DNA from 2 places in the Bombilactobacillus sp. ESL1197 genome. Region 2 is predicted to be linked to the other one. Evidence: a T-box and tRNA genes for the amino acid it is inferred to sense, from the RefSeq annotation. Region 2 holds a T-box; the other holds one or more tRNA genes.
The links. A T-box is a leader RNA that pairs with one kind of tRNA and senses whether it is charged. The one in region 2 lies ahead of leuS (leucine--tRNA ligase), so its partner is inferred to be a tRNA-Leu.
Positions count from the first base shown of each region.

Region 1 (10,149 bases), on a different contig from region 2:
TTTAATAATCTGTAATTTAACTGGATCGCCCAAAATTCCTTCATCAGCTGGTTGGAAAGTAACCGCCTTAAAGTCAGGATTTTTGAGATATGGAGCTAATTTGCTCATCGCTTCCCGGTCAATTTTGGTATCTTTAGCTAAGATAACTTCACCAGTTTCTGGATCGGCTAAAGTTTCGGCGAGTGTTAAACCTAACAAACGTGTTTTTAAATTTAATTTTTTGTTTACCTTATAACGTCCCACTGGCGCTGTATCGTAACGCTTTGGATCAAAGAAGCGCGCGTACAATAAGGACCGTGAACTTTCAGCAGTCTTAGGTTCACCAGGGCGTAAGCGTTCATAAATATCTTTTAAAGCTTCGGCAACCCGCGAATCACTGGTATCCTTGTGGACATCTTTTTCTAAAGATAAGTTCAAGGAATCACTGTTACTGCCAAAAATTTCCGTAATTTCTTGATCAGAACCAAAACCAATGGCCCGAATCAATTCAGTAATCGGTAATTTTCGTGTTCGATCAATTCGAACATAACTAATATTCTTCGCATCGTTATCGAATTCTAACCAAGCTCCCCGATTGGGAATCACCGTTGTGCCATAAATCATGCGACCGTTTTTGTCAGCTTCGGCAGTGTAATAAACGCCCGGTGAACGTACTAATTGGGAAACAATTACCCGTTCGGCACCATTAATGATAAAAGTTCCTTGCTCAGTCATTAAGGGAAAATCACCAAAGAAAACATCTTGGGTCTTGATTTCGCCTGTGTCATGATTAGTCAAACGCAAAGTAACGTGTAGTGGTGCAGAATAGTTGGCATCATGATCACGTGCTTCTTCAACCGTATATTTAGGCTTTAATAGTTTATAACCAACATAATCCAAAGATAATGTTCCTGCAAAATCATTAATTGGCATAATATCTTGGAACATTTCTTTTAAACCTTCATCCAAGAACCAATTATAAGAATTAGTTTGAATATCAATTAAATTTGGTAATGGTAAAACTTCCTTAATCCGCGCATAACTCCGCCGCGTCCGGTGTTTTCCATAATTGACATTGTGGTAACGTACTGTGTCTTGCGTCAAACTATTCACCCTTTCAAATCAAATAAATTACCAGTCAAATATTACAATTTCATTACAAATTAGCATTTAACAATTCGAAAGCAAAAAAAAACCAAAAATAGTTCAAACTATTTTTGCTTTTTTATAATTCCGGCTCGGACAAGATTTCGAGGGAATACGCCCACTGCACCACGCTAATTAATTATAATTAGGATAAAACAAATTCACCTAAGTGTCAAGTTCTAGACTTGAACTTTTTGAGCATGACGAATGTTAAATGATAACTGGCCTTTAGCTACCCCTACCGACAAACGATCACCTGCAACTAATTGCCGCGACAATAATAAATCACTAATTTGATCTTCGACTTGGCTTTGAATCGTCCGGCGTAACGGCCTTGCGCCCATTTGGGGATTGAAGCCTTTCTCCACTAACCAATTTAAAGCTCGCGTTGTAATCGTCAATTTGATTTGCCGTTGTGTCAAACGCTGAACTAAATCTTTCGTCAAAATCTTGACCACTGCTTGTAAATCAGTTTTAGTCAACTCATGGAAAATCAAGATTTCATCAATTCGATTTAAAAATTCGGGCCGGAAAAACTCTTTAGTTGCCGCTAAAATATGATTCTTCATGGTCTGATAATCGTGAGCTGTCGTTTGGTTAAAGCCCACATTATGTTCTTCATTGAGGCTATCAACGCCTAAATTAGAAGTCATAATAATGATTGTATTGCGAAAATCAACTTTGCGACCCTTAGAGTCTGTCAAAAAACCATCATCCAAAACTTGGAGTAATAAATTAAACACATCGCGATGAGCCTTTTCAATCTCATCTAATAAAATCACAGAATAGGGATGATTGCGGACTTGTTCAGTTAGTTGTCCGCCTTCATCGTAGCCCACATAACCAGGAGCTGCTCCTACTAAGCGTGAAGTACTAAATTTTTCCATATACTCAGACATATCAATACGAATAATTTCGTCTTCGCTGCCAAAAACACTTTGTGCTAAAGCTTTAGCTAGCTCAGTTTTCCCAACGCCAGTAGGTCCTAAAAACATGAAAGAACCAATGGGGCGTTTCGGATCTTTTAAGCCACTACGCGCACGACGAATAGCTTTGGCAATGGCTGTCACAGCTTCATCCTGACCAACAATCCGTTGATGTAATTCATCTTCTAAATGTAGTAATTGTTTGGATTCTTGTTGGGTAATCTTCGTTACCGGAACATTCGTCCATTGCGAAATGATTGTTGCAATATCATCACTAGTTACTTGAGATTGATCATCTGTTGGCTGTGCGCTGTTTTGTTCACTTTCGGCAAGCTCTTGCTGCAGTTTTAATTCCTGTTTCCGTAAAACTGCCGCTTTTTCAAAATCTTGTTGAGCAATAGCCTGATCTTTTTGCATCCCCACATTATTCAACTCTTGCTCCAGGGCCTGCCATTTTTGCGGTTGTTGCTGTGCAGACTGATTAATGTGCACTCGCGCAGCGGCCTCATCAACTAAATCAATCGCTTTATCAGGCAAGAAACGATCTGTCAAATAACGTTTGGATAAATCAACTGCAGCCTGTAAAGCCGCATCGGTAATCTTTAAATGATGATGTTGTTCATATTCTGGGCGCAAGCCTTTCAAAATCTCATAGGTTTGTTCGGTAGTTGGTTCTTCCACCACAATCTTCGCAAATCGACGAGCAAAAGCCGCATCTTTTTCAATATATTTTTGGTATTCATCTAAAGTAGTGGCACCAATCATTTGGAGCTCACCGCGTGATAGTGGTGGCTTTAAGATGTTCGAGGCATCAATGGCCCCTTCAGCTCCGCCTGCACCGATTAAAGTATGCAACTCATCAACAAATAAAATAACATTTTGATCTTGGTTGATTTCATTAATTATCTTTTTCAGACGATCTTCAAATTCACCACGATACTTGGTGCCAGCTACTAGTGAACCCATATCCAACATCATTACCCGTTTATTGAGTAACTCTAACGGAACCTCTTGCTTAATAATTTTTTGAGCAAGACCTTCAACAATTGCCGTTTTACCGACTCCTGGTTCACCAATTAAAACTGGATTATTCTTGGTGCGACGGCTTAAAATCTGGATCATTCGTTCAATTTCTTTGTCTCGACCAATGACCGGATCTAAGTGTTTTTGTTTGGCTGAAATAGTTAAGTCACGGGCTAAAGAATCCAGTGTTGGTGTCGCACTTTGTGAACCATTCATACTCTTTTTTTGATTAGCCCGATCAACTCTTTCAGAAATACCCATATTTTTTAATAATAAGCGCTTGGTCTTAACAATACTTAAGCCCAAACTAGTTAAAATCCGTGAAGATAAAATTGTCTGATCATGTAATAAAGCCAATAAGAGATGGCCGGTTCCAACTTGATTAGCACCTAACAATTTGGCTTGTTGACTAGCTTGTTCTAGAACTTGCCCCGTTCTAGGTGAATACGGTAGATAGAGTTGATCTTGGCGCTCATCCGTATTATCGCCATAGCCTGTGAGGGCTTCAATTTCGTCTTTAATATCCTCAGAAGTGACTGTCATTTCAGTAATTGTTTGAGCTGCAACTCCAGAACCCTGTTCTACTAAACCATAGAGTAAATGTTCTGTACCTACAGCTTGATGACGAAAAGCCATTGCGATCTTTTGTGCCAAACTTAGAGCAGTTTTGGCACTATCAGTAAATAATTCGCTCATAACAATCTCTCTTTCTTTTACTTCAATTGAATATTCTTAAAACATTACGTTGTTTGACTATTTTACCGCAGATTAACAAGAGTACCAATGAAAAGTCATCGTAATGAATTAAATTATTAATTTTAGTTTATCGTCAAACACTCATCTGAACAATGATTAAGAATTAGAACCAAAAGCTTCAAACTATTGAAAGTGTGGCTTTTGCCCATAGCAACTCTTGTTCAGTAACATAACATCTTAAAAGCATATAGGTTTAAACAGCATTAATTACGTGGCCTCCCTTACTGAACTTTTTAATATACAAAAAGATACGATAAATAATATCGTATCTTCAACCATCATATGTAACTGGACTTATCGGGAAAACAAGATTCGAACTTGCGACCCCTACGTCCCTAACGTAGTGCTCTACCAAGCTGAGCTATTTCCCGAAATCGGGAAAACAAGATTCGAACTTGCGACCTCTACGTCCCGAACGTAGCGCTCTACCAAGCTGAGCTATTTCCCGATGAAAAAAGCGGAAGACGGGATTCGAACCCGCGACCCCCACCATGGCAAGGTGATGTTCTACCACTGAACTACTTCCGCAATCAAATTCACAAATATAAATGTACAATCGTACAATGCACCCAGTAGGAGTCGAACCTACAACCTTCTGATTCGTAGTCAGACACTCTATCCAATTGCGCTATGGGTGCTCATTATAATGCCGAGGACCGGAATCGAACCGGTACGGTAATCACTTACCGCAGGATTTTAAGTCCTGTGCGTCTGCCAGTTCCGCCACCCCGGCGTGATTATAATGAAAGCGGAAGACGGGACTCGAACCCGCGACCCCCACCATGGCAAGGTGATGTTCTACCACTGAACTACTTCCGCAATTAAAACTATCTTCAACGATAGTATGAGTCGCGTGGGGCTCGGACCCACGACCCACGGCTTAAAAGGCCGTTGCTCTACCAACTGAGCTAGCGACTCAATACAATCATCAGCTAACCCAATGACTGTATTAGTATAACAATTTTAATTTCAAAATGCAACTCTCTCAAACAAAAATTTACTTATTTTGTTCACCTGGCCGTAATGTTGGGAATAAAATGACATCACGAATGGATGGCGCATCGGTTAGCAACATTACCAAACGGTCAATTCCAATGCCTAAACCACCAGTTGGTGGCATCCCATATTCCAAAGCTTCCACGAAATCTTCATCAATTGGTTCAGCTTCATCATTACCAGCTTCACGTTCTTTCGCCTGAGCTTCAAAGCGTTCCCGTTGATCAATTGGATCATTTAATTCAGTAAAGGCATTGGCATATTCATTACCTAAGATAAACAATTCAAAGCGATCAACAAAACGGGGATCGCGTTCACTCTTTTTAGCTAACGGTGAAATTTCAATTGGATGACCATAGATAAAAGTTGGTTCAGTAATGGTTTCTTCAACAAATTCTTCAAAGAAAGCATTAATAATATGACCAACTTGCCAATAATCTTCGTAATGAACCTGATGTTCATCTGCAAGCTTGCGAGCTTGTTCAATGGACATTTCGGGCCAAAAATCAACTCCGGTCCGTTCCTTAATGGCATCAACCATATGTTGGCGTTTGAACGGCTTACTTAAGTCAACAGCATGACCTTGATAAGTCACTTGCTGGGTACCTAAAGCTTTTTTGGCGGCATAGCGAAAAATACCTTCAGTTTCGTCCATCACATCTTCAAAGTTAAAGTAAGCAGCATAACTTTCTAATTCAGTAAACTCAGGATTATGCTTGGTATCAATCCCTTCATTTCGAAAGACTCGACCAATTTCGTAAACCCGTTCCATGCCACCAACAATCAAACGTTTTAGTGGTAGTTCCAAGGCAATACGCATATACAAATCAATATCCAAGGCATTATGGTGTGTCAAAAATGGTCGTGCCGATGCGCCACCGGCTTGACTATGCAAAACGGGCGTTTCCACTTCTAAGAAGCCATTTTGGTCCAAATATTCTCTAATTGCTGAAATAATTTTGGTGCGTTTCACAAAACGATCGAAACTTTCTTGGTTGGTAATCAAATCCAAGTACCGTTGCCGATAAATTTGTTCCACATTGGTTAAGCCGTGATACTTATCTGGCAATGGTCTTAAGGCCTTAGTTAATAAAGTAACATGATCAGCCCGCACAGTTAATTCACCCATGTCGGTCTTCATCACCGTTCCTTCAATGCCAAACAAATCCCCTAAGTCCGCTTTTTTAAAAATCTGATAATTTTCTTCACCGACAACATCTTTACGCACATAAAGTTGAATCTTACCCGTCCGATCTTTTAAATCAGCAAAACCAACTTTACCTTTGCCACGTTTGGTCATCATCCGACCAGCAACTTGCACTTTAACTGGCTCAATTGCATCTTTATCTAAAGCATCATATTGCTCATGCAATTCTTGGGCAGTTGCTGTTGGTTGATAACGATGACCAAACGGGTCAATCCCAGCATCACGTAAGTCTTGCATCTTTTGTCGCCGAACACGTAATTGATCATTCATTTCATTTTCTGCCATATTACTAACCCCTATCTTTGTAATTGTCGTTGCATTGCTTGCTGGGCAAATTGATCCAGCAATTCATCAACTTCTTGTTGCGTATTCACTTCATTAATGGCCGCTTTCGTGCGGGCTGAACGAGGAATTCCTTTTAAATAGTAAGCGGCCTGCTGCCGAAATTCTGGAACACCAATTCGCTCACCTTTTAATTCCACTAACCGCGCTAATTGTTCTTTCGCAATTTGAATTTTTTCAGCCGGTGTTGGTTCTGGCAATAATTCACCGGTGTCTAAATAAGTGACCATGGCTTTTAATGCCCAAGGATTACCAATCGCTCCCCGCGCTACCATCACTGCATCGGCTCCGACTTCATCAATCATTACTTTAGCATCTTGGGGCGTTTTCACATCACCGTTACCCATAAACGGAATGGTTAAATGTTGTGCCACTTCATGTAATAATTCCCAATCCGCATGCCCCGTATACATTTGCGCTTTAGTCCGACCGTGCATGGCAATGGCATCAGCGCCACCTTCTTGGGCCGCTAAGGCATTCTCTACAGCCAAAATATGATCGCTATCAAACCCTGTGCGCATTTTCACAGTCAAAGGCTTTGAGATTTCTTGTTTGACCGCTTTCACTAAATCATAAATACTATCCGGATCCAATAACCAATGTGAACCAGCCCCGGTTTTAGTAACCTTTTTCACGGGACAGCCCATATTAATATCGATAATGTCTGCCGCCGTATTTTCGGCCACATATTTAATCGCCGGAACTAACGTTTCCTTCGAACCACCAAAAACTTGAATGCTAATCGGATGTTCGTTAGGATTCACATACAACATTTCATGGGTCTTTTGATTATTGTATAAAATACCGCGATCACTAACCATTTCGCAAACTACCAATCCTGCCCCAAATTCTTTGGCCGTCATGCGAAATGAATAATTAGAAATTCCCGCCATTGGGGCGACCACAACTTGATTGGGGATCGTAACATCCCCTATTTTCCACTCCATACTCTCTTCTTCTTTCTTTTAAAATCAAACCTCAGCCTGTTAAAATTAGCGTCTAGCGTTAATCAATGAATTGGTTAGTTTTAATTTTTTCAGATAACTATCATTTACATGATAGCAAAGTCAATACCCTACTGGCAATTATTTCTGTGAAATCATTTGTTGAATTTCAGTCGGTGTAAAATGATACTTTTGTCCACAAAATTTGCAAACCACTTCTACTGGTTGATTTTCTTGTTCCATAGCCTGCAATTCAGTTAATGGCAAAGCTTGAATCGTTTTTGCAAAGCGTTGTTTGGAACAATCACAAGTAAAACTCACTGGTATTTTCTCTAAAATTTTATTTCCCGTGGCAAATAATAACGTTAAGATTTCTTCAGGACTTTTTTCTTGCAGTAATTCATGCAATGGTGGTAATTGCTGAATCTTGGTGGTTAACGCCGTTAACTCTTGTTCCGTAGCCTGCGGCATGGCTTGCACCATAAATCCGCCAGCACAACTCACATGATTATCACTTTCTACGTAAACAGACAGTCCCACTGCTGCGGGAATCTGTTCTGACTGTACTAAATAATACGCATAATCTTCGGCTAATTCACCGGAAATTAATGGAACCTTGCCTGTAAAAGGTTGGGCTAAATGCTGATCTTTGGTAACCGCCAAATAACCATTTTGTCCCACGGCTTTAGCCACGTCAATTTTACCTTTTTGATTCAGCGGCAAACTAATATGTGGATTTTGAACATAGCCTTTCACTTGGCCCTGCGCATTACCGTCCGCAACAATTAACCCGACTGGTCCGCCACCAGCAATCCGCGTAGTTAATAATTCATCATTTTTTAACATGGAAGTACTTAATAATAATGTTCCGATTAAACTACGCCCTAAACTAGCCGTGGAAGCACTCCATGTATCATGATTGACTTGCGCCGTCGCCACTAAGTTAGTGGCCCGTACGACATAAATTCGAAAATGACTATTTTGATTTAAAGCTTTAATTAAATAATCTTGCATCGCAAATTCTCCTTCAAAATTCAGTTGTATCATTTGAAACTCGTTATTAAATCTCCAAAAGCAAGTAAGCACAGACCACTACAGTCTGTGCTTACCAACTTGATTTTGTTATTCTTCAGTTTGATCATCATCACTATCAGCAGGATCTGCAGTGATAGTTTCTTCATGATGTTGTGCAACCTCATGCGCTTGTTTGGCTTCATCACGGCGTTGCGCAGCTTGTTTAGCTTCTTCAAAAGTCGAAGCCTTTTCTGATGGAAATTCATCTTGATTAGTTTCTGGCATATGACCAGTATTATATAAACTCAAAATTTGTTTTTCATCTAAAGTTTCATACTTTAATAGTGCTTGTGCAATCGCCTTATGTTGTTCACGATGGCTTTGGATAACTTCCACCGCCGTTTGATGACCTTCATCTAAAATCTTGCGAATTTCTTCATCAATGGCAGTTGCTGTTTCTTGAGAATAGTTAGGTTGACCGTAGGCCCCAACTGGAGCACCACCTTTTTCAAGTTGGACCATCCCTAAGCGCTCCGACATTCCGTATTCAGTGACCATGGACCGCGCAATTTGCGTTGCTTGTTCAAAGTCATTGGAAGCACCAGATGATTGTACCCCAAAGATAATTTCTTCAGCAGTGCGACCACCCATTAAGCCAGCAACTTGCTCCATTAAATCTTTCTTAGTCAGCAAGTTCTGATCTTCTTTAGGCAACATAATCGCATAACCACCCGCACGACCACGCGGAATAATCGTAACTTTGCGGACAACGCGGGAATCACTCAAAACCACACCAATGATCGCATGTCCTGCTTCATGGTAAGCCACGGTTTCACGTTCTTTAGCAGAAATAACCCGATCCTTTTTAGCGGGACCCGCAATTACACGATCTTCAGCCTCATCAATATCGGCCGCATCAATTTTAGTTTTATTACGTTCAGCCGCTACTAAAGCTGCTTCGTTTAAGACATTTTCCAAGTCGGCTCCGACAAACCCAGGGGTTTGTTGGGCAATAACTTTCAAGTCAACATCATCAGCCAAGGGTTTATTCTTGGCATGGACTTTCAAGATGGCTTCGCGCCCTTTGACATCCGGTTGACCAACTAAAATCTTTCGATCAAACCGACCTGGCCGCAATAAGGCAGGATCTAACACATCCGAACGGTTAGTAGCCGCCATCACGATTAAACCTTCTTTACCGGTAAAGCCGTCCATTTCTACCAATAATTGATTTAAAGTTTGTTCGCGTTCATCATTGCCACCACCAGTTTTACCGTTACCACGTTGGCGACCAATGGCATCAATTTCATCAATAAAGATAATGGCGGGGGCATTCTTTTTAGCACTACTAAACAAATCACGCACTCTGGAAGCACCAACACCAACAAACATTTCCACAAAATCTGAACCAGAAATAGAATAGAATGGCACGGCTGCTTCACCAGCAACGGCACGAGCTAATAATGTTTTACCAGTTCCGGGAGGTCCCTCTAATAAAACACCTGATGGTATCCGCGCACCTAAAGCTAGATATTTCCGCGGATCCTTTAAGAAATCAACTACTTCAACTAATTCTTGTTTTTCTTCTTCAGCACCAGCAACGTCAGAAAAACGAACCTTATTTTTCTTAGGATCAACTGGCTTGGTTTGCGACTTGCCAAAACTCATGATCTTGCCAGCACCGCCACCTTGACCAGCTTGACCCATCATAGAATACAATAAGAATGCGAAGAATAAAAACGGAATTACCGTTAAGGCAATATTAAGCCACATTCCATTCTGTGATTCCTCACGCGTACTCATTTTTGTTTGCGAC
Region 1 is NZ_JBYLTY010000001.1:595,265-605,413, reverse strand. Features, by position in the region: gene rpoB (DNA-directed RNA polymerase subunit beta) at 1-1,083, opposite strand, end outside; gene AC3B6B_RS02525 (ATP-dependent Clp protease ATP-binding subunit) at 1,305-3,770, opposite strand; tRNA gene AC3B6B_RS02520 (tRNA-Pro) at 4,128-4,201, opposite strand; tRNA gene AC3B6B_RS02515 (tRNA-Pro) at 4,205-4,278, opposite strand; tRNA gene AC3B6B_RS02510 (tRNA-Gly) at 4,287-4,358, opposite strand; tRNA gene AC3B6B_RS02505 (tRNA-Arg) at 4,395-4,468, opposite strand; tRNA gene AC3B6B_RS02500 (tRNA-Leu) at 4,478-4,563, opposite strand; tRNA gene AC3B6B_RS02495 (tRNA-Gly) at 4,578-4,649, opposite strand; tRNA gene AC3B6B_RS02490 (tRNA-Lys) at 4,676-4,748, opposite strand; gene lysS (lysine--tRNA ligase) at 4,828-6,318, opposite strand; gene dusB (tRNA dihydrouridine synthase DusB) at 6,330-7,322, opposite strand; gene hslO (Hsp33 family molecular chaperone HslO) at 7,461-8,333, opposite strand; gene ftsH (ATP-dependent zinc metalloprotease FtsH) at 8,442-10,149, opposite strand, start outside.
Region 1: it has a tRNA-Leu gene. The T-box ahead of leuS (leucine--tRNA ligase) is inferred to sense a tRNA for this amino acid. The anticodon was not compared.

Region 2 (10,149 bases):
AGGTAGAAGGGAGCTTGACTGCGAGACAGACAAGTCGAGCAGGGACGAAAGTCGGGCTTAATGATCCGGTGGCACCGTATGGAAGGGCCATCGCTCAACGGACAAAAGCTACCCTGGGGATAACAGGCTTATCTCCCCCAAGAGTTCACATCGACGGGGAGGTTTGGCACCTCGATGTCGGCTCATCGCATCCTGGGGCTGTAGTCGGTCCCAAGGGTTGGGCTGTTCGCCCATTAAAGCGGTACGCGAGCTGGGTTCAGAACGTCGTGAGACAGTTCGGTCCCTATCCGTCGCGGGCGTAGGAAATTTGAGAGGATCTGTCCTTAGTACGAGAGGACCGGGATGGACATACCACTGGTGTACCAGTTGTCTTGCCAAAGGCATAGCTGGGTAGCTAAGTATGGAAGGGATAAACGCTGAAAGCATCTAAGTGTGAAACCCACCTCAAGATGAGATTTCCCATTCAGTAATGAAGTAAGACCCCTCAAAGAAGATGAGGTAGATAGGTTGCGAGTGGAAGTGTAGTGATACATGGAGCTGAGCAATACTAATCGGTCGAGGGCTTAACCAAGGGTGTCGAGTAAGAACATAATATTCAGTTTTGAGAGGACTAAGGTTCTTTCAGAAGGTAAGAAGAGAGCAAGTGTGGTGGCGATAGCGAGGAGGAAACACCTGGAATCATGCCGAACACAGAAGTTAAGCTTCTCAGCGCCGAAAGTAGTTGGTGGGAAACTACCTGCGAGGATAGGTCGTTGCCATGCTGCTCTTATTCCGGTTTAGCTCAGTTGGTAGAGCATCTGACTGTTAATCAGGGTGTCGTCAGTTCGAGTCTGACAACCGGAGTTTTTATTTGGAGAGTTGTCCGAGTGGCTGAAGGAGCATGATTGGAAATCATGTATACGGGCTTTTACCTGTATCAAGGGTTCAAATCCCTTACTCTCCGTTAGCTTTTAGCTGACCCGTTGGTCAAGTGGTTAAGACACCGCCCTTTCACGGCGGTAACATGGGTTCAAATCCCGTACGGGTCATTTTTGGAAGATTAGCTCAGTTGGGAGAGCGTCTGCCTTACAAGCAGAGGGTCACAGGTTCGAGCCCTGTATCTTCCATTTTATTTTATAAATAAATATTTGTTCTGACCCGTTGGTCAAGTGGTTAAGACACCGCCCTTTCACGGCGGTAACATGGGTTCAAATCCCGTACGGGTCATTTTTGGAAGATTAGCTCAGTTGGGAGAGCGTCTGCCTTACAAGCAGAGGGTCACAGGTTCGAGCCCTGTATCTTCCATTTTTAATATCTTGGTAAAGCATTGATAATTAATCAATGCTTTTTTTGTGTTTATACTAGGTTTGACTAAAAGTGTTAAAGTTATTTGACATTATGAAATGGAAAATAAGATTGCCAATTTTAAAAAAACAGCGTTATTCACAGGCGCAGTTAGCTGAATTAGCTAATGTTATACGGCAAACTGTTAATGCTATTGAAAATAATAAGTATGATCCGTTGTTGTTGGTTTGGGAGTGGTCATATGTTTTTGCATATTGTCACTTGGACCATTAAAAAATGTATACAATCAAAAATGGCACTTCCTAATTAGAAGTGTCATTTTTAATTCAGGTTTATGTTGATAAGCTAGACTATTTTGTTATCTTTGCTTTTATAAGGGAATTTTTCCTTTAGCGTTAGCTTCTTGTTTGCGAGTGGTTTAGTTACTGCTAATTATTAAAATTAGATCTGGATTACCAGCCAGACTGTACTTTTACTTTCGCAAATATTTTAGCATTAAAATTTAAATGAAGTAATTTAAAAAACTAAAAATTCCTCGCACAATATCTAATTGGTAATCGTTTAGTTTTAAATGGAGTAAATATTTAACTATTAAAATTATTAAAAAGCAACCTAAATAGCTCACAACTGCTAAGTTGGTTAAATAATGTAGTAGGTATAATCCCAATAAAACTACTCCAATGCAAAACCCACCGATAAAAATCTGGTGCGAGTTGTTAGTTAGTGTAGTCAGTAAAGTAAAAAAATTAATTAAAATAATATTTAAAATAATTTGGGCGGATAAAAAATGAAGTATTGGAAAAACAATGACAATACTACTAAAAATCGGCAGAAAAAAATTCCAGATAAAAGTTGAAACAGAATTATTAGCAATAAATAAGCAAATTAGTAATTCGCATAACCAAAGAATAAAGAGGTAGTGAGGGTACGATTGCAATTTTAACAAATAAGCAATTGCCAGACTGAATACGAAATAAATAAGATTGAAATATTTATTGGCTTTTAAGGGGTGGAAAATATTACTATAAACAACAATCAGAATTGTTAAGATTAACGACACCATACTATTGTGATCATAGTTGGTGGGGTATTTTAAAGTTAAAATCATCGGATAAATTAACAAACTTATGAGATTAGTTGCGGAATTGATTAGTTTCATTGCTGAACTCCTTTATGAAGACTAGTTTAATTTTACTAAATTTGAAGATTATTAGCTAATGGTGTAATGTAGGACTATTGGATTGAGAAATGAGGTCAATAATCTATGTTAGAAAAAACTTTTTATAAAGAGTTATTAAAAAATTCGTTTAATATTCCTCTTAAGGTAACCTATTGGGATGGTAAGACTGAAACTTATGGTACTGGCGATCCCCAAATTCATATTACTATTCATGAAGCTATTCCAATTAAAGAGATTGCAGCTAACGCTTCAATTGCTTTAGGTGAAGCGTATATGGATAAGAAAATTGAGATCGATGGCAGTATCGAAGATTTAATTTTAGCCGCTTATCAAAGTAAAGATAGCTTTTTATACAATAAAAAATTTAAACAATTTGTTTCCAACCGTCAACATTCAGAGAGTAAAAATCAAGAATATGTTCAAGATCATTACGATATTGGTAATGACTTTTATAAACTTTGGTTAGATGAGACGCTAACTTATTCTTGTGCGTATTTTGAACATGAAGATGATGATTTAAAAACTGCACAGTTGAATAAAGTTAATCATATTTTGAAAAAGTTAGATCCTCAACCAGGCAAAACGTTATTAGATATTGGTTGTGGCTGGGGTACTTTAATGCTGACTGCTGCACAAAAATATGATTTAAAGGTTACGGGCATTACTTTAAGTGAAGAACAGTATAAGTATGTGACTGCACAGATTGAAAAATTAGGTCTGCAAGATCGCGCAGAAATCTTATTGACGGACTACCGTGAACTGAAGGGCCGTCAGTGGGATTACATTGTTTCTGTGGGCATGTTTGAACATGTAGGTGAGGAAAACTTGCCAGGTTATTTCCAAGATGTTAGTGATTTCTTAGTTGACAATGGTAAAGCGTTGATTCACGGAATTACGATGCAAACACAACATGGTGGTTCCAATGGCTGGATTGATAAGTGGATTTTCCCAGGTGGGTACATTCCCGGCTTAACAGAAAATATCCAAAATATTATTGGTTCCGGATTGCAAATTGCTGATACTGAAATGTTACGTAGACATTATCAAAAAACCCTTGAAATTTGGGATCATAATTTCCAAGCTAAATTACCAGAAGTCATTGAGATGATGGACGAACGTTTTAGTCGCATGTGGGATTTGTATTTACAAGCTTGTGCTGCTTCCTTCGCTTCCGGACATATTGACGTTGTGCAATATCTATTAACTAAGGGTCCTTCTGGAACTGGTTTGCCAATGACTCGTGATTATGTTTATAAATAATTAAGTATTAATGTTTTTAAATATGTGATAACATATTTTAGTTAACTAAATTCCCGATGGGGCTATTTAGCTTACCTGTAACCTAAATTCAAGGGGGAAGTATTTTTATGGAAAAAGAACGTCATTTCTTTACATCGGAATCTGTTTCAGAAGGACATCCAGATAAAATAGCTGATCAAATTAGTGATGCTATTTTGGATGCTATTTTAGCTAAGGATCCGCAAGCACGGGTTGCTTGTGAGACTACAGTGACCACTGGATTAGTTTTGGTTGCTGGCGAAATATCAACGACCGCTTACGTTGATATGCAAGCTATTGTACGTCAAACGATTCGTGAAATTGGCTATACGGATTCGGCTTACGGTTTTGATGCTGATACTTGTGCCGTGATTATTGCGGTTGATCAACAATCGCCTGATATTGCGCAAGGGGTGGATGACGCCTTAGAAAAAAGAGATTCAGACAATGATACTGATCCGCTAGATCAAATTGGTGCTGGCGATCAAGGCTTGATGTTTGGTTATGCTACCAATGAAACACCAGAGTTTATGCCTTTGCCGATTATCTTGGCTCACAAGTTGGTTTATAAGGTGACTCAGGTCCGCAAACAACATGAATTGACTTATTTACGCCCAGATTCAAAGGCGCAAGTTACTGTCGAATATGATGATAACTGGAAGGCTTTACGGGTTGATACAGTTGTTTTAAGTACGCAGCATGATCCAGATGTCAAGTTAGCTGATTTACGGCAAGATGTGATTGAGAAAGTGATTAAACAAGTTATTCCGGCTGAACTATTGGATGCTGAAACTAAATTCTTTATTAATCCAACTGGACGCTTCGTTTTAGGTGGTCCAAGTAGTGATACTGGATTAACTGGTCGTAAAATTATTGTCGATACCTATGGTGGTTTTGCTCATCATGGTGGTGGAGCCTTCTCTGGCAAAGATGCGACTAAGGTTGATCGTTCGGCTAGTTATGCGGCACGTTATGTGGCTAAGAATTTAGTTGCTGCTGGGGTCGCTGATCAAATTGAAATTCAATTAGCTTATGCGATCGGGGTAGCACGTCCAGTTTCTATTAATGTTAATACCTTTAATACAAGTGATTATAGTGATTCGCAAATTGTGCAAGCTATTCGGGAAGTCTTTGATTTAAGACCAGCCGGAATTATCGAGATGTTAGATCTAAAGCGGCCAATTTATAAGCAAACGGCTGCTTATGGCCATTTTGGGCGCACTGATGTGCAATTGCCATGGGAACAATTAGACAAAGTTACAGCGATTCAGCAAGCTATTAAAAAGTAGGGATATTGTGAATTCAACAGTAAAAAAAACAAACGTTAAGTGGGTCACGGTTGCAGTCTTTGTAGCAACTTTCATGACAGCCGTCGAAGGAACGATTGTTTCGACGGCGATGCCGACAATTATTAGTGATTTACATGGCTTGAAATTAATGAATTGGGTCTTTTCAATCTATTTATTAATGAGCGCGGTCACGACGCCGATTTATGGTAAATTATCTGATCGCTATGGTCGTAAAATTTTATTAAATATTGGCTTATTAATTTTTGTCTTGGGTTCTTTTTTATGTTGTATTTCGCATTCTATGTTGCAACTAATTTTGTCACGGGTTTTACAAGGACTAGGTGCTGGGGCAATTCAGCCGTTGACGTATACCGTTTTAGCTGATATTTATCCGTTAGAAAAAAGGGCCAATATGATTGGCTTAAATGGGTCTGCCTGGGGAATTGCCTCAATTGTGGCGCCTTTGTTAGGTGGTTTTATTGTTGAACAACTGTCTTGGCATTGGGTCTTTGCCATTAATATTCCCATTGGTTTGATTACAATTATCTTGATTCAATTATTTTTGCATGAACCTAAGCGCAGTCAAGCTGTGCGTGAGCCGGTTGATTTTCAAGGTATTATCTTATTAACGTTCGTCTTAGTTTGTTTAATGCTCGGGCTACAGAACTTAAATAATGCCCATGCTTGGCTAATTAGTTTAATTTTGTTAGTAGCAGCCGTATTAGGTGCTTTTGTATTTGTGAAGGTCGAACGGCAAAAATCAGATCCAATTTTGCCGTTAAAATTATTTAAAAATCGTACTTTTGTTGTACAAAATGTGTCGATTCTATTAATTTCTGGTTTCTTGATTGGTTTTGATGCTTATTTGCCAATTTGGATGCAGAGCGTTTTAGGACTGAAGCCGTCGATGGGGGGCTTTGTGGTTACACCTAGTTCGGTAGTTTGGTTATTTGGTTCTTATATTTCTGGTAAAATGATTGCTAAATATCCACCGCATAAAATTACGTTATTTGCACTTAGCTTTCTAGTGGTTGGCTGTGGGTGCTATCTGTTGTTACCGTTAAAAACGGCCTTTGGCATTTTTCTAATTATCTCTGCGGTGGTTGGTTTTGGTTTTGGTTTGTCGATTACAACTTCCACGGTTACTTCGCAAAGTGTAGTCACAGCAGATGAAGTTGGAACGGCCACCAGTTTCAATACGTTAGCTCGTAATTTGGGGCAAACCTTGATGGTTTCCGTCTTTGGAATTGTGATGAACCTAAAAATGGCACAAGGAGTACAACAACATTCAGGTTTAACTTTTAAAATGTTGGATCAAATGATTAATTCTTCGACCGCGCATTTGTTAGCAAAACAATATTTAGCACCAGCTAGACAAATTGTTTATGAAGGCTTGCACTGGATTTTTGTAGTGGGAATTATCATTTTAATTGTGGCAGTTATTCTCAATTTCTTTGACCATAGTGATTATTTGTTAAAGGATTTTCAAAAAAGCCAAGGTAAATCAGCAGAGTAATTCCACTAGCTAAACAGGTACCTGCTAAAACGTCAGAAAAATAATGAACGTGTAAAATGGGACGACTGATAATAATGATGAGGGCAATTACCATTAAGAAAAATGGTAATTGCTTTTTTTTCGTAGTTTGGTAATAGATGAGAATTAAACTACCAATTAAAGCAGTGGTAGCCATAGCATGACCGCTAGGAAAACTAAAGCCAGTTGCTTGAACGAGATGATTTAAATTGGGACGAGGTCTGTGAATGAGCGCTTTTAAAACTTGGTTTAATAATAAATTACTTATTACGTTACTAAGCAGAAAAATTCGTTGGCGTTGATTCCTTAGAATTAGGCTAATAAGGATAGTTAGACCAAAGACGACTTTGGGCGCACCAATAGTGGTGATGTATTTGAAGAAGGTTCGATTATGTTCACTCAAAAAAGCTAAGTGTTGAAAAAACCAGAAATCACAGTGCCGTAATGCTGGTTGATGATGAAATAACATCATTGTCAAAATTAAAAAACAAGAGATAAAGAAAATGCTAAGAAAAAGTAATAGTTTTGATAATTTCATTAATAATCTCCTAAAAAATAATTAATTTTTTGGTAAATCTTACCGGAAAGGGCATTGATTAAGTTCATTGGTGACTATAATTAGCTTGAAGTAGTGGGAAGTTTAACTAATAAATGAGATTGGGACAAAGACCTTAGTATATTTTTATCCCAGTCGCAAATAAAGGGGGTCTGTTTGATGAAAAAACATTTAAGAAGATCAGTTAAACTAGTTGCAATTAGTTGCTTAAGTTGTTTAACTGCATTAAATGCTTTAAAGCATAGTAGTGTGACGAGTTATGCTGATAGTTTTGATCAAGTGACAATTAACGTCAATGATGCTGATAACTTGGAAAATGTGGTCACATCGTCCGGATATGGGGATCAAACATTTTTAAATTATTTGGGTTTATCGGCGCAAAAGTTAGCCAATAATAATGATCTTTATGCTTCAGTTATGTTAGCCCAAGCACTCTTAGAAAGCGGTTGGGGGACAAGTACTTTAGCCCAGGCGCCTAATTATAACTTGTTTGGTGTTAAAGGCAGTTTTCAAGGATCAGCGGTTAATATGGCCACGCAAGAAGATGATGGCAGTGGTAATTTGTATGGTATTCAAGCTAATTTTCGCAAGTATCCCTCCTATCGTGAGTCCTTAGAAGACTACGTTCGTTTACTGCGCGATAATGGCATGTATTCTGGAGCTTGGCGTAGTAAAACTAGTTCCTATAAAGATGCTACTAGCTTTTTAACGGGGCGTTATGCCACGGATACATCATATGCCGATAAATTGAACAGTTTGATTGAAAAGTATAATCTAACGCGGTTTGATCAATCAGTTGATGCTACTAAACCAAGTGTCAATGACATTGTAGTCAATAATGTTAGTTTAGTCACAAATGATGTGAACCATAATTCTACAAGGAATACTTATCAAAATCAACAAGCCCCGGTAATTGTGAGAAATAAATTTCAAAATCCAGCAGCTGATGCTTCAGCTACTAGCGAAACACAAACGCCGGCTTTACCGGTTATTGTTAATAATTCCCTGAATGAATTAATTAATACCAACAAGGAAATATTGCAAGCTCCTAGTACTAAACCAAGCAATCGGCCTAAGGATGCAAAAACTGAAACTGATTTTTCACGGACAATTCCTAGTGGAGATCATGCTGATCCAGCTGCTGTTATTAAAAAAGCACCAGTTGTGCAGGCTAAAGCAGTTTCTAATACTAAGTCAACCCCAGCTACTGATAATTCAATTCAAGTTTCGCCACAGGAAGCTGCAACTGAAAATTCGTCAGACTAGTTGCAATTAGCGTGATTTTTATTTATAATATGCGTCAGATTAGTTTTTACCAAAGGAATAGTAATTGAAAAATTGATTATCAGAGAGTGGAAGGTTAGTGTGATTTCACAGATATTTTTTAATGAACTCATCTTTGGAGTTTGATTACTGAACTAATAGTAAGTAGTCACGGGGTATCGTTAAATACTTGAGAGTTATATAGTTAATATATAAAACTTAGGTGGTACCGCGGGTAAATTTCGTCCTATTGCAAGAGCAATGGGACTTTTTTTGTAGGAGGGTAATTATGGGTTATAATCACAACGTTATTGAAAAAAAATGGCAAGCCTATTGGGCCGAACATAAGACGTTTAAAACAACAGAAGATCCAAATAAGAAAAACTTTTACGCGTTAGACATGTTTCCTTATCCATCCGGTAAAGGATTACATGTTGGGCATCCAGAAGGATATACCGCGACCGATATTATTGCCCGGATGAAGCGGATGCAAGGCTATAATGTCTTACATCCCATGGGGTGGGATGCATTTGGCTTACCCGCTGAACAATATGCGCTGAAAACTGGACATAATCCCATTGATTTTACGCAACAAAATATTGATACATTTAAGCGGCAGATTAATTCGCTAGGTTTTTCTTACGATTGGGAGCGCGAAATTAATACTACTGATCCCAATTATTATAAATGGACACAGTGGATCTTTGAACAATTGTATAAACGAGGGTTAGCTTATGAAGCCAAAGTTCCTGTTAATTGGAGTCCGGATTTAGGTACAGTAGTCGCTAATGAGGAGATTGTCAACGGCAAAACTGAACGTGGTGGTTTTCCAGTTTACCGTAAGCCAATGCGACAATGGATGCTCAAAATTACGGCTTATGCGGATCGTTTATTGGATGATTTAGATTTGATCGATTGGCCCGAAAATATTAAGGAAATGCAGCGCAATTGGATTGGCCGGTCAGTCGGTGCTGAAGTTAAGTTTGAGATTGCCGATCATGATTTAACATTTAATGTCTTTACGACACGGCCAGATACGTTATTTGGCGCTACTTATGTAGTCATGGCTCCAGAGCATGAACTAGTGGATCAAATTACTACCCCACAACAAAAAGCACAAGTTCAACAATATCAGGAAACAACTGCTAAAAAGAGTGATCTGGATCGGACCGATTTAAATACTGAAAAAACAGGTGCTTTCACAGGCGCTTACGCTATTAATCCGATTAATGGCGATCGGTTACCAATTTGGATCTCTGATTATGTCTTGGCTAGCTACGGGACGGGTGCTATCATGGCTGTTCCAGCACATGATGACCGAGATTTCGAATTTGCTAAAATGTTTGACTTACCAATTAAAGCAGTCATTGCGGGTGGTGATGTCAGTGATCATGCTTATACAGGTGATGGTGAACATATTAATTCGGAGTTTTTAAATGGTTTAAATAAACAGCAGGCAATTGATAAGGTTTTGGCGTGGTTAGAAGATCATCAGGTTGGCCAAAAGAAAGTTAATTACCGCTTGCGAGATTGGGTCTTTTCACGGCAACGTTACTGGGGTGAACCCATTCCAATTATTCATTGGGAAGATGGAACCACGAGTTTAGTTCCTGAAGATGAATTACCATTACGTTTGCCAGCAGAACATGATATTAAACCTTCAGGTACGATTGAAAGTCCGTTGGCTAACTTGACTGACTGGGTCAATGTGGTTGATAAAAATGGCCGCAAAGGTCGGCGGGAAACCAATACAATGCCACAATGG
Region 2 is NZ_JBYLTY010000002.1:7,043-17,191, forward strand. Features, by position in the region: rRNA gene AC3B6B_RS05650 (23S ribosomal RNA) at 1-571, shown strand, start outside; rRNA gene rrf (5S ribosomal RNA) at 645-761, shown strand; tRNA gene AC3B6B_RS05660 (tRNA-Asn) at 771-843, shown strand; tRNA gene AC3B6B_RS05665 (tRNA-Ser) at 853-943, shown strand; tRNA gene AC3B6B_RS05670 (tRNA-Glu) at 957-1,028, shown strand; tRNA gene AC3B6B_RS05675 (tRNA-Val) at 1,034-1,106, shown strand; tRNA gene AC3B6B_RS05680 (tRNA-Glu) at 1,135-1,206, shown strand; tRNA gene AC3B6B_RS05685 (tRNA-Val) at 1,212-1,284, shown strand; gene AC3B6B_RS05690 (helix-turn-helix transcriptional regulator) at 1,396-1,557, shown strand; gene AC3B6B_RS05695 (class I SAM-dependent methyltransferase) at 2,549-3,724, shown strand; gene metK (methionine adenosyltransferase) at 3,832-5,031, shown strand; gene AC3B6B_RS05705 (MDR family MFS transporter) at 5,039-6,547, shown strand; gene AC3B6B_RS05710 (phosphatase PAP2 family protein) at 6,477-7,103, opposite strand; gene AC3B6B_RS05715 (glucosaminidase domain-containing protein) at 7,281-8,387, shown strand; T-box leader at 8,430-8,637, shown strand; gene leuS (leucine--tRNA ligase) at 8,674-10,149, shown strand, end outside.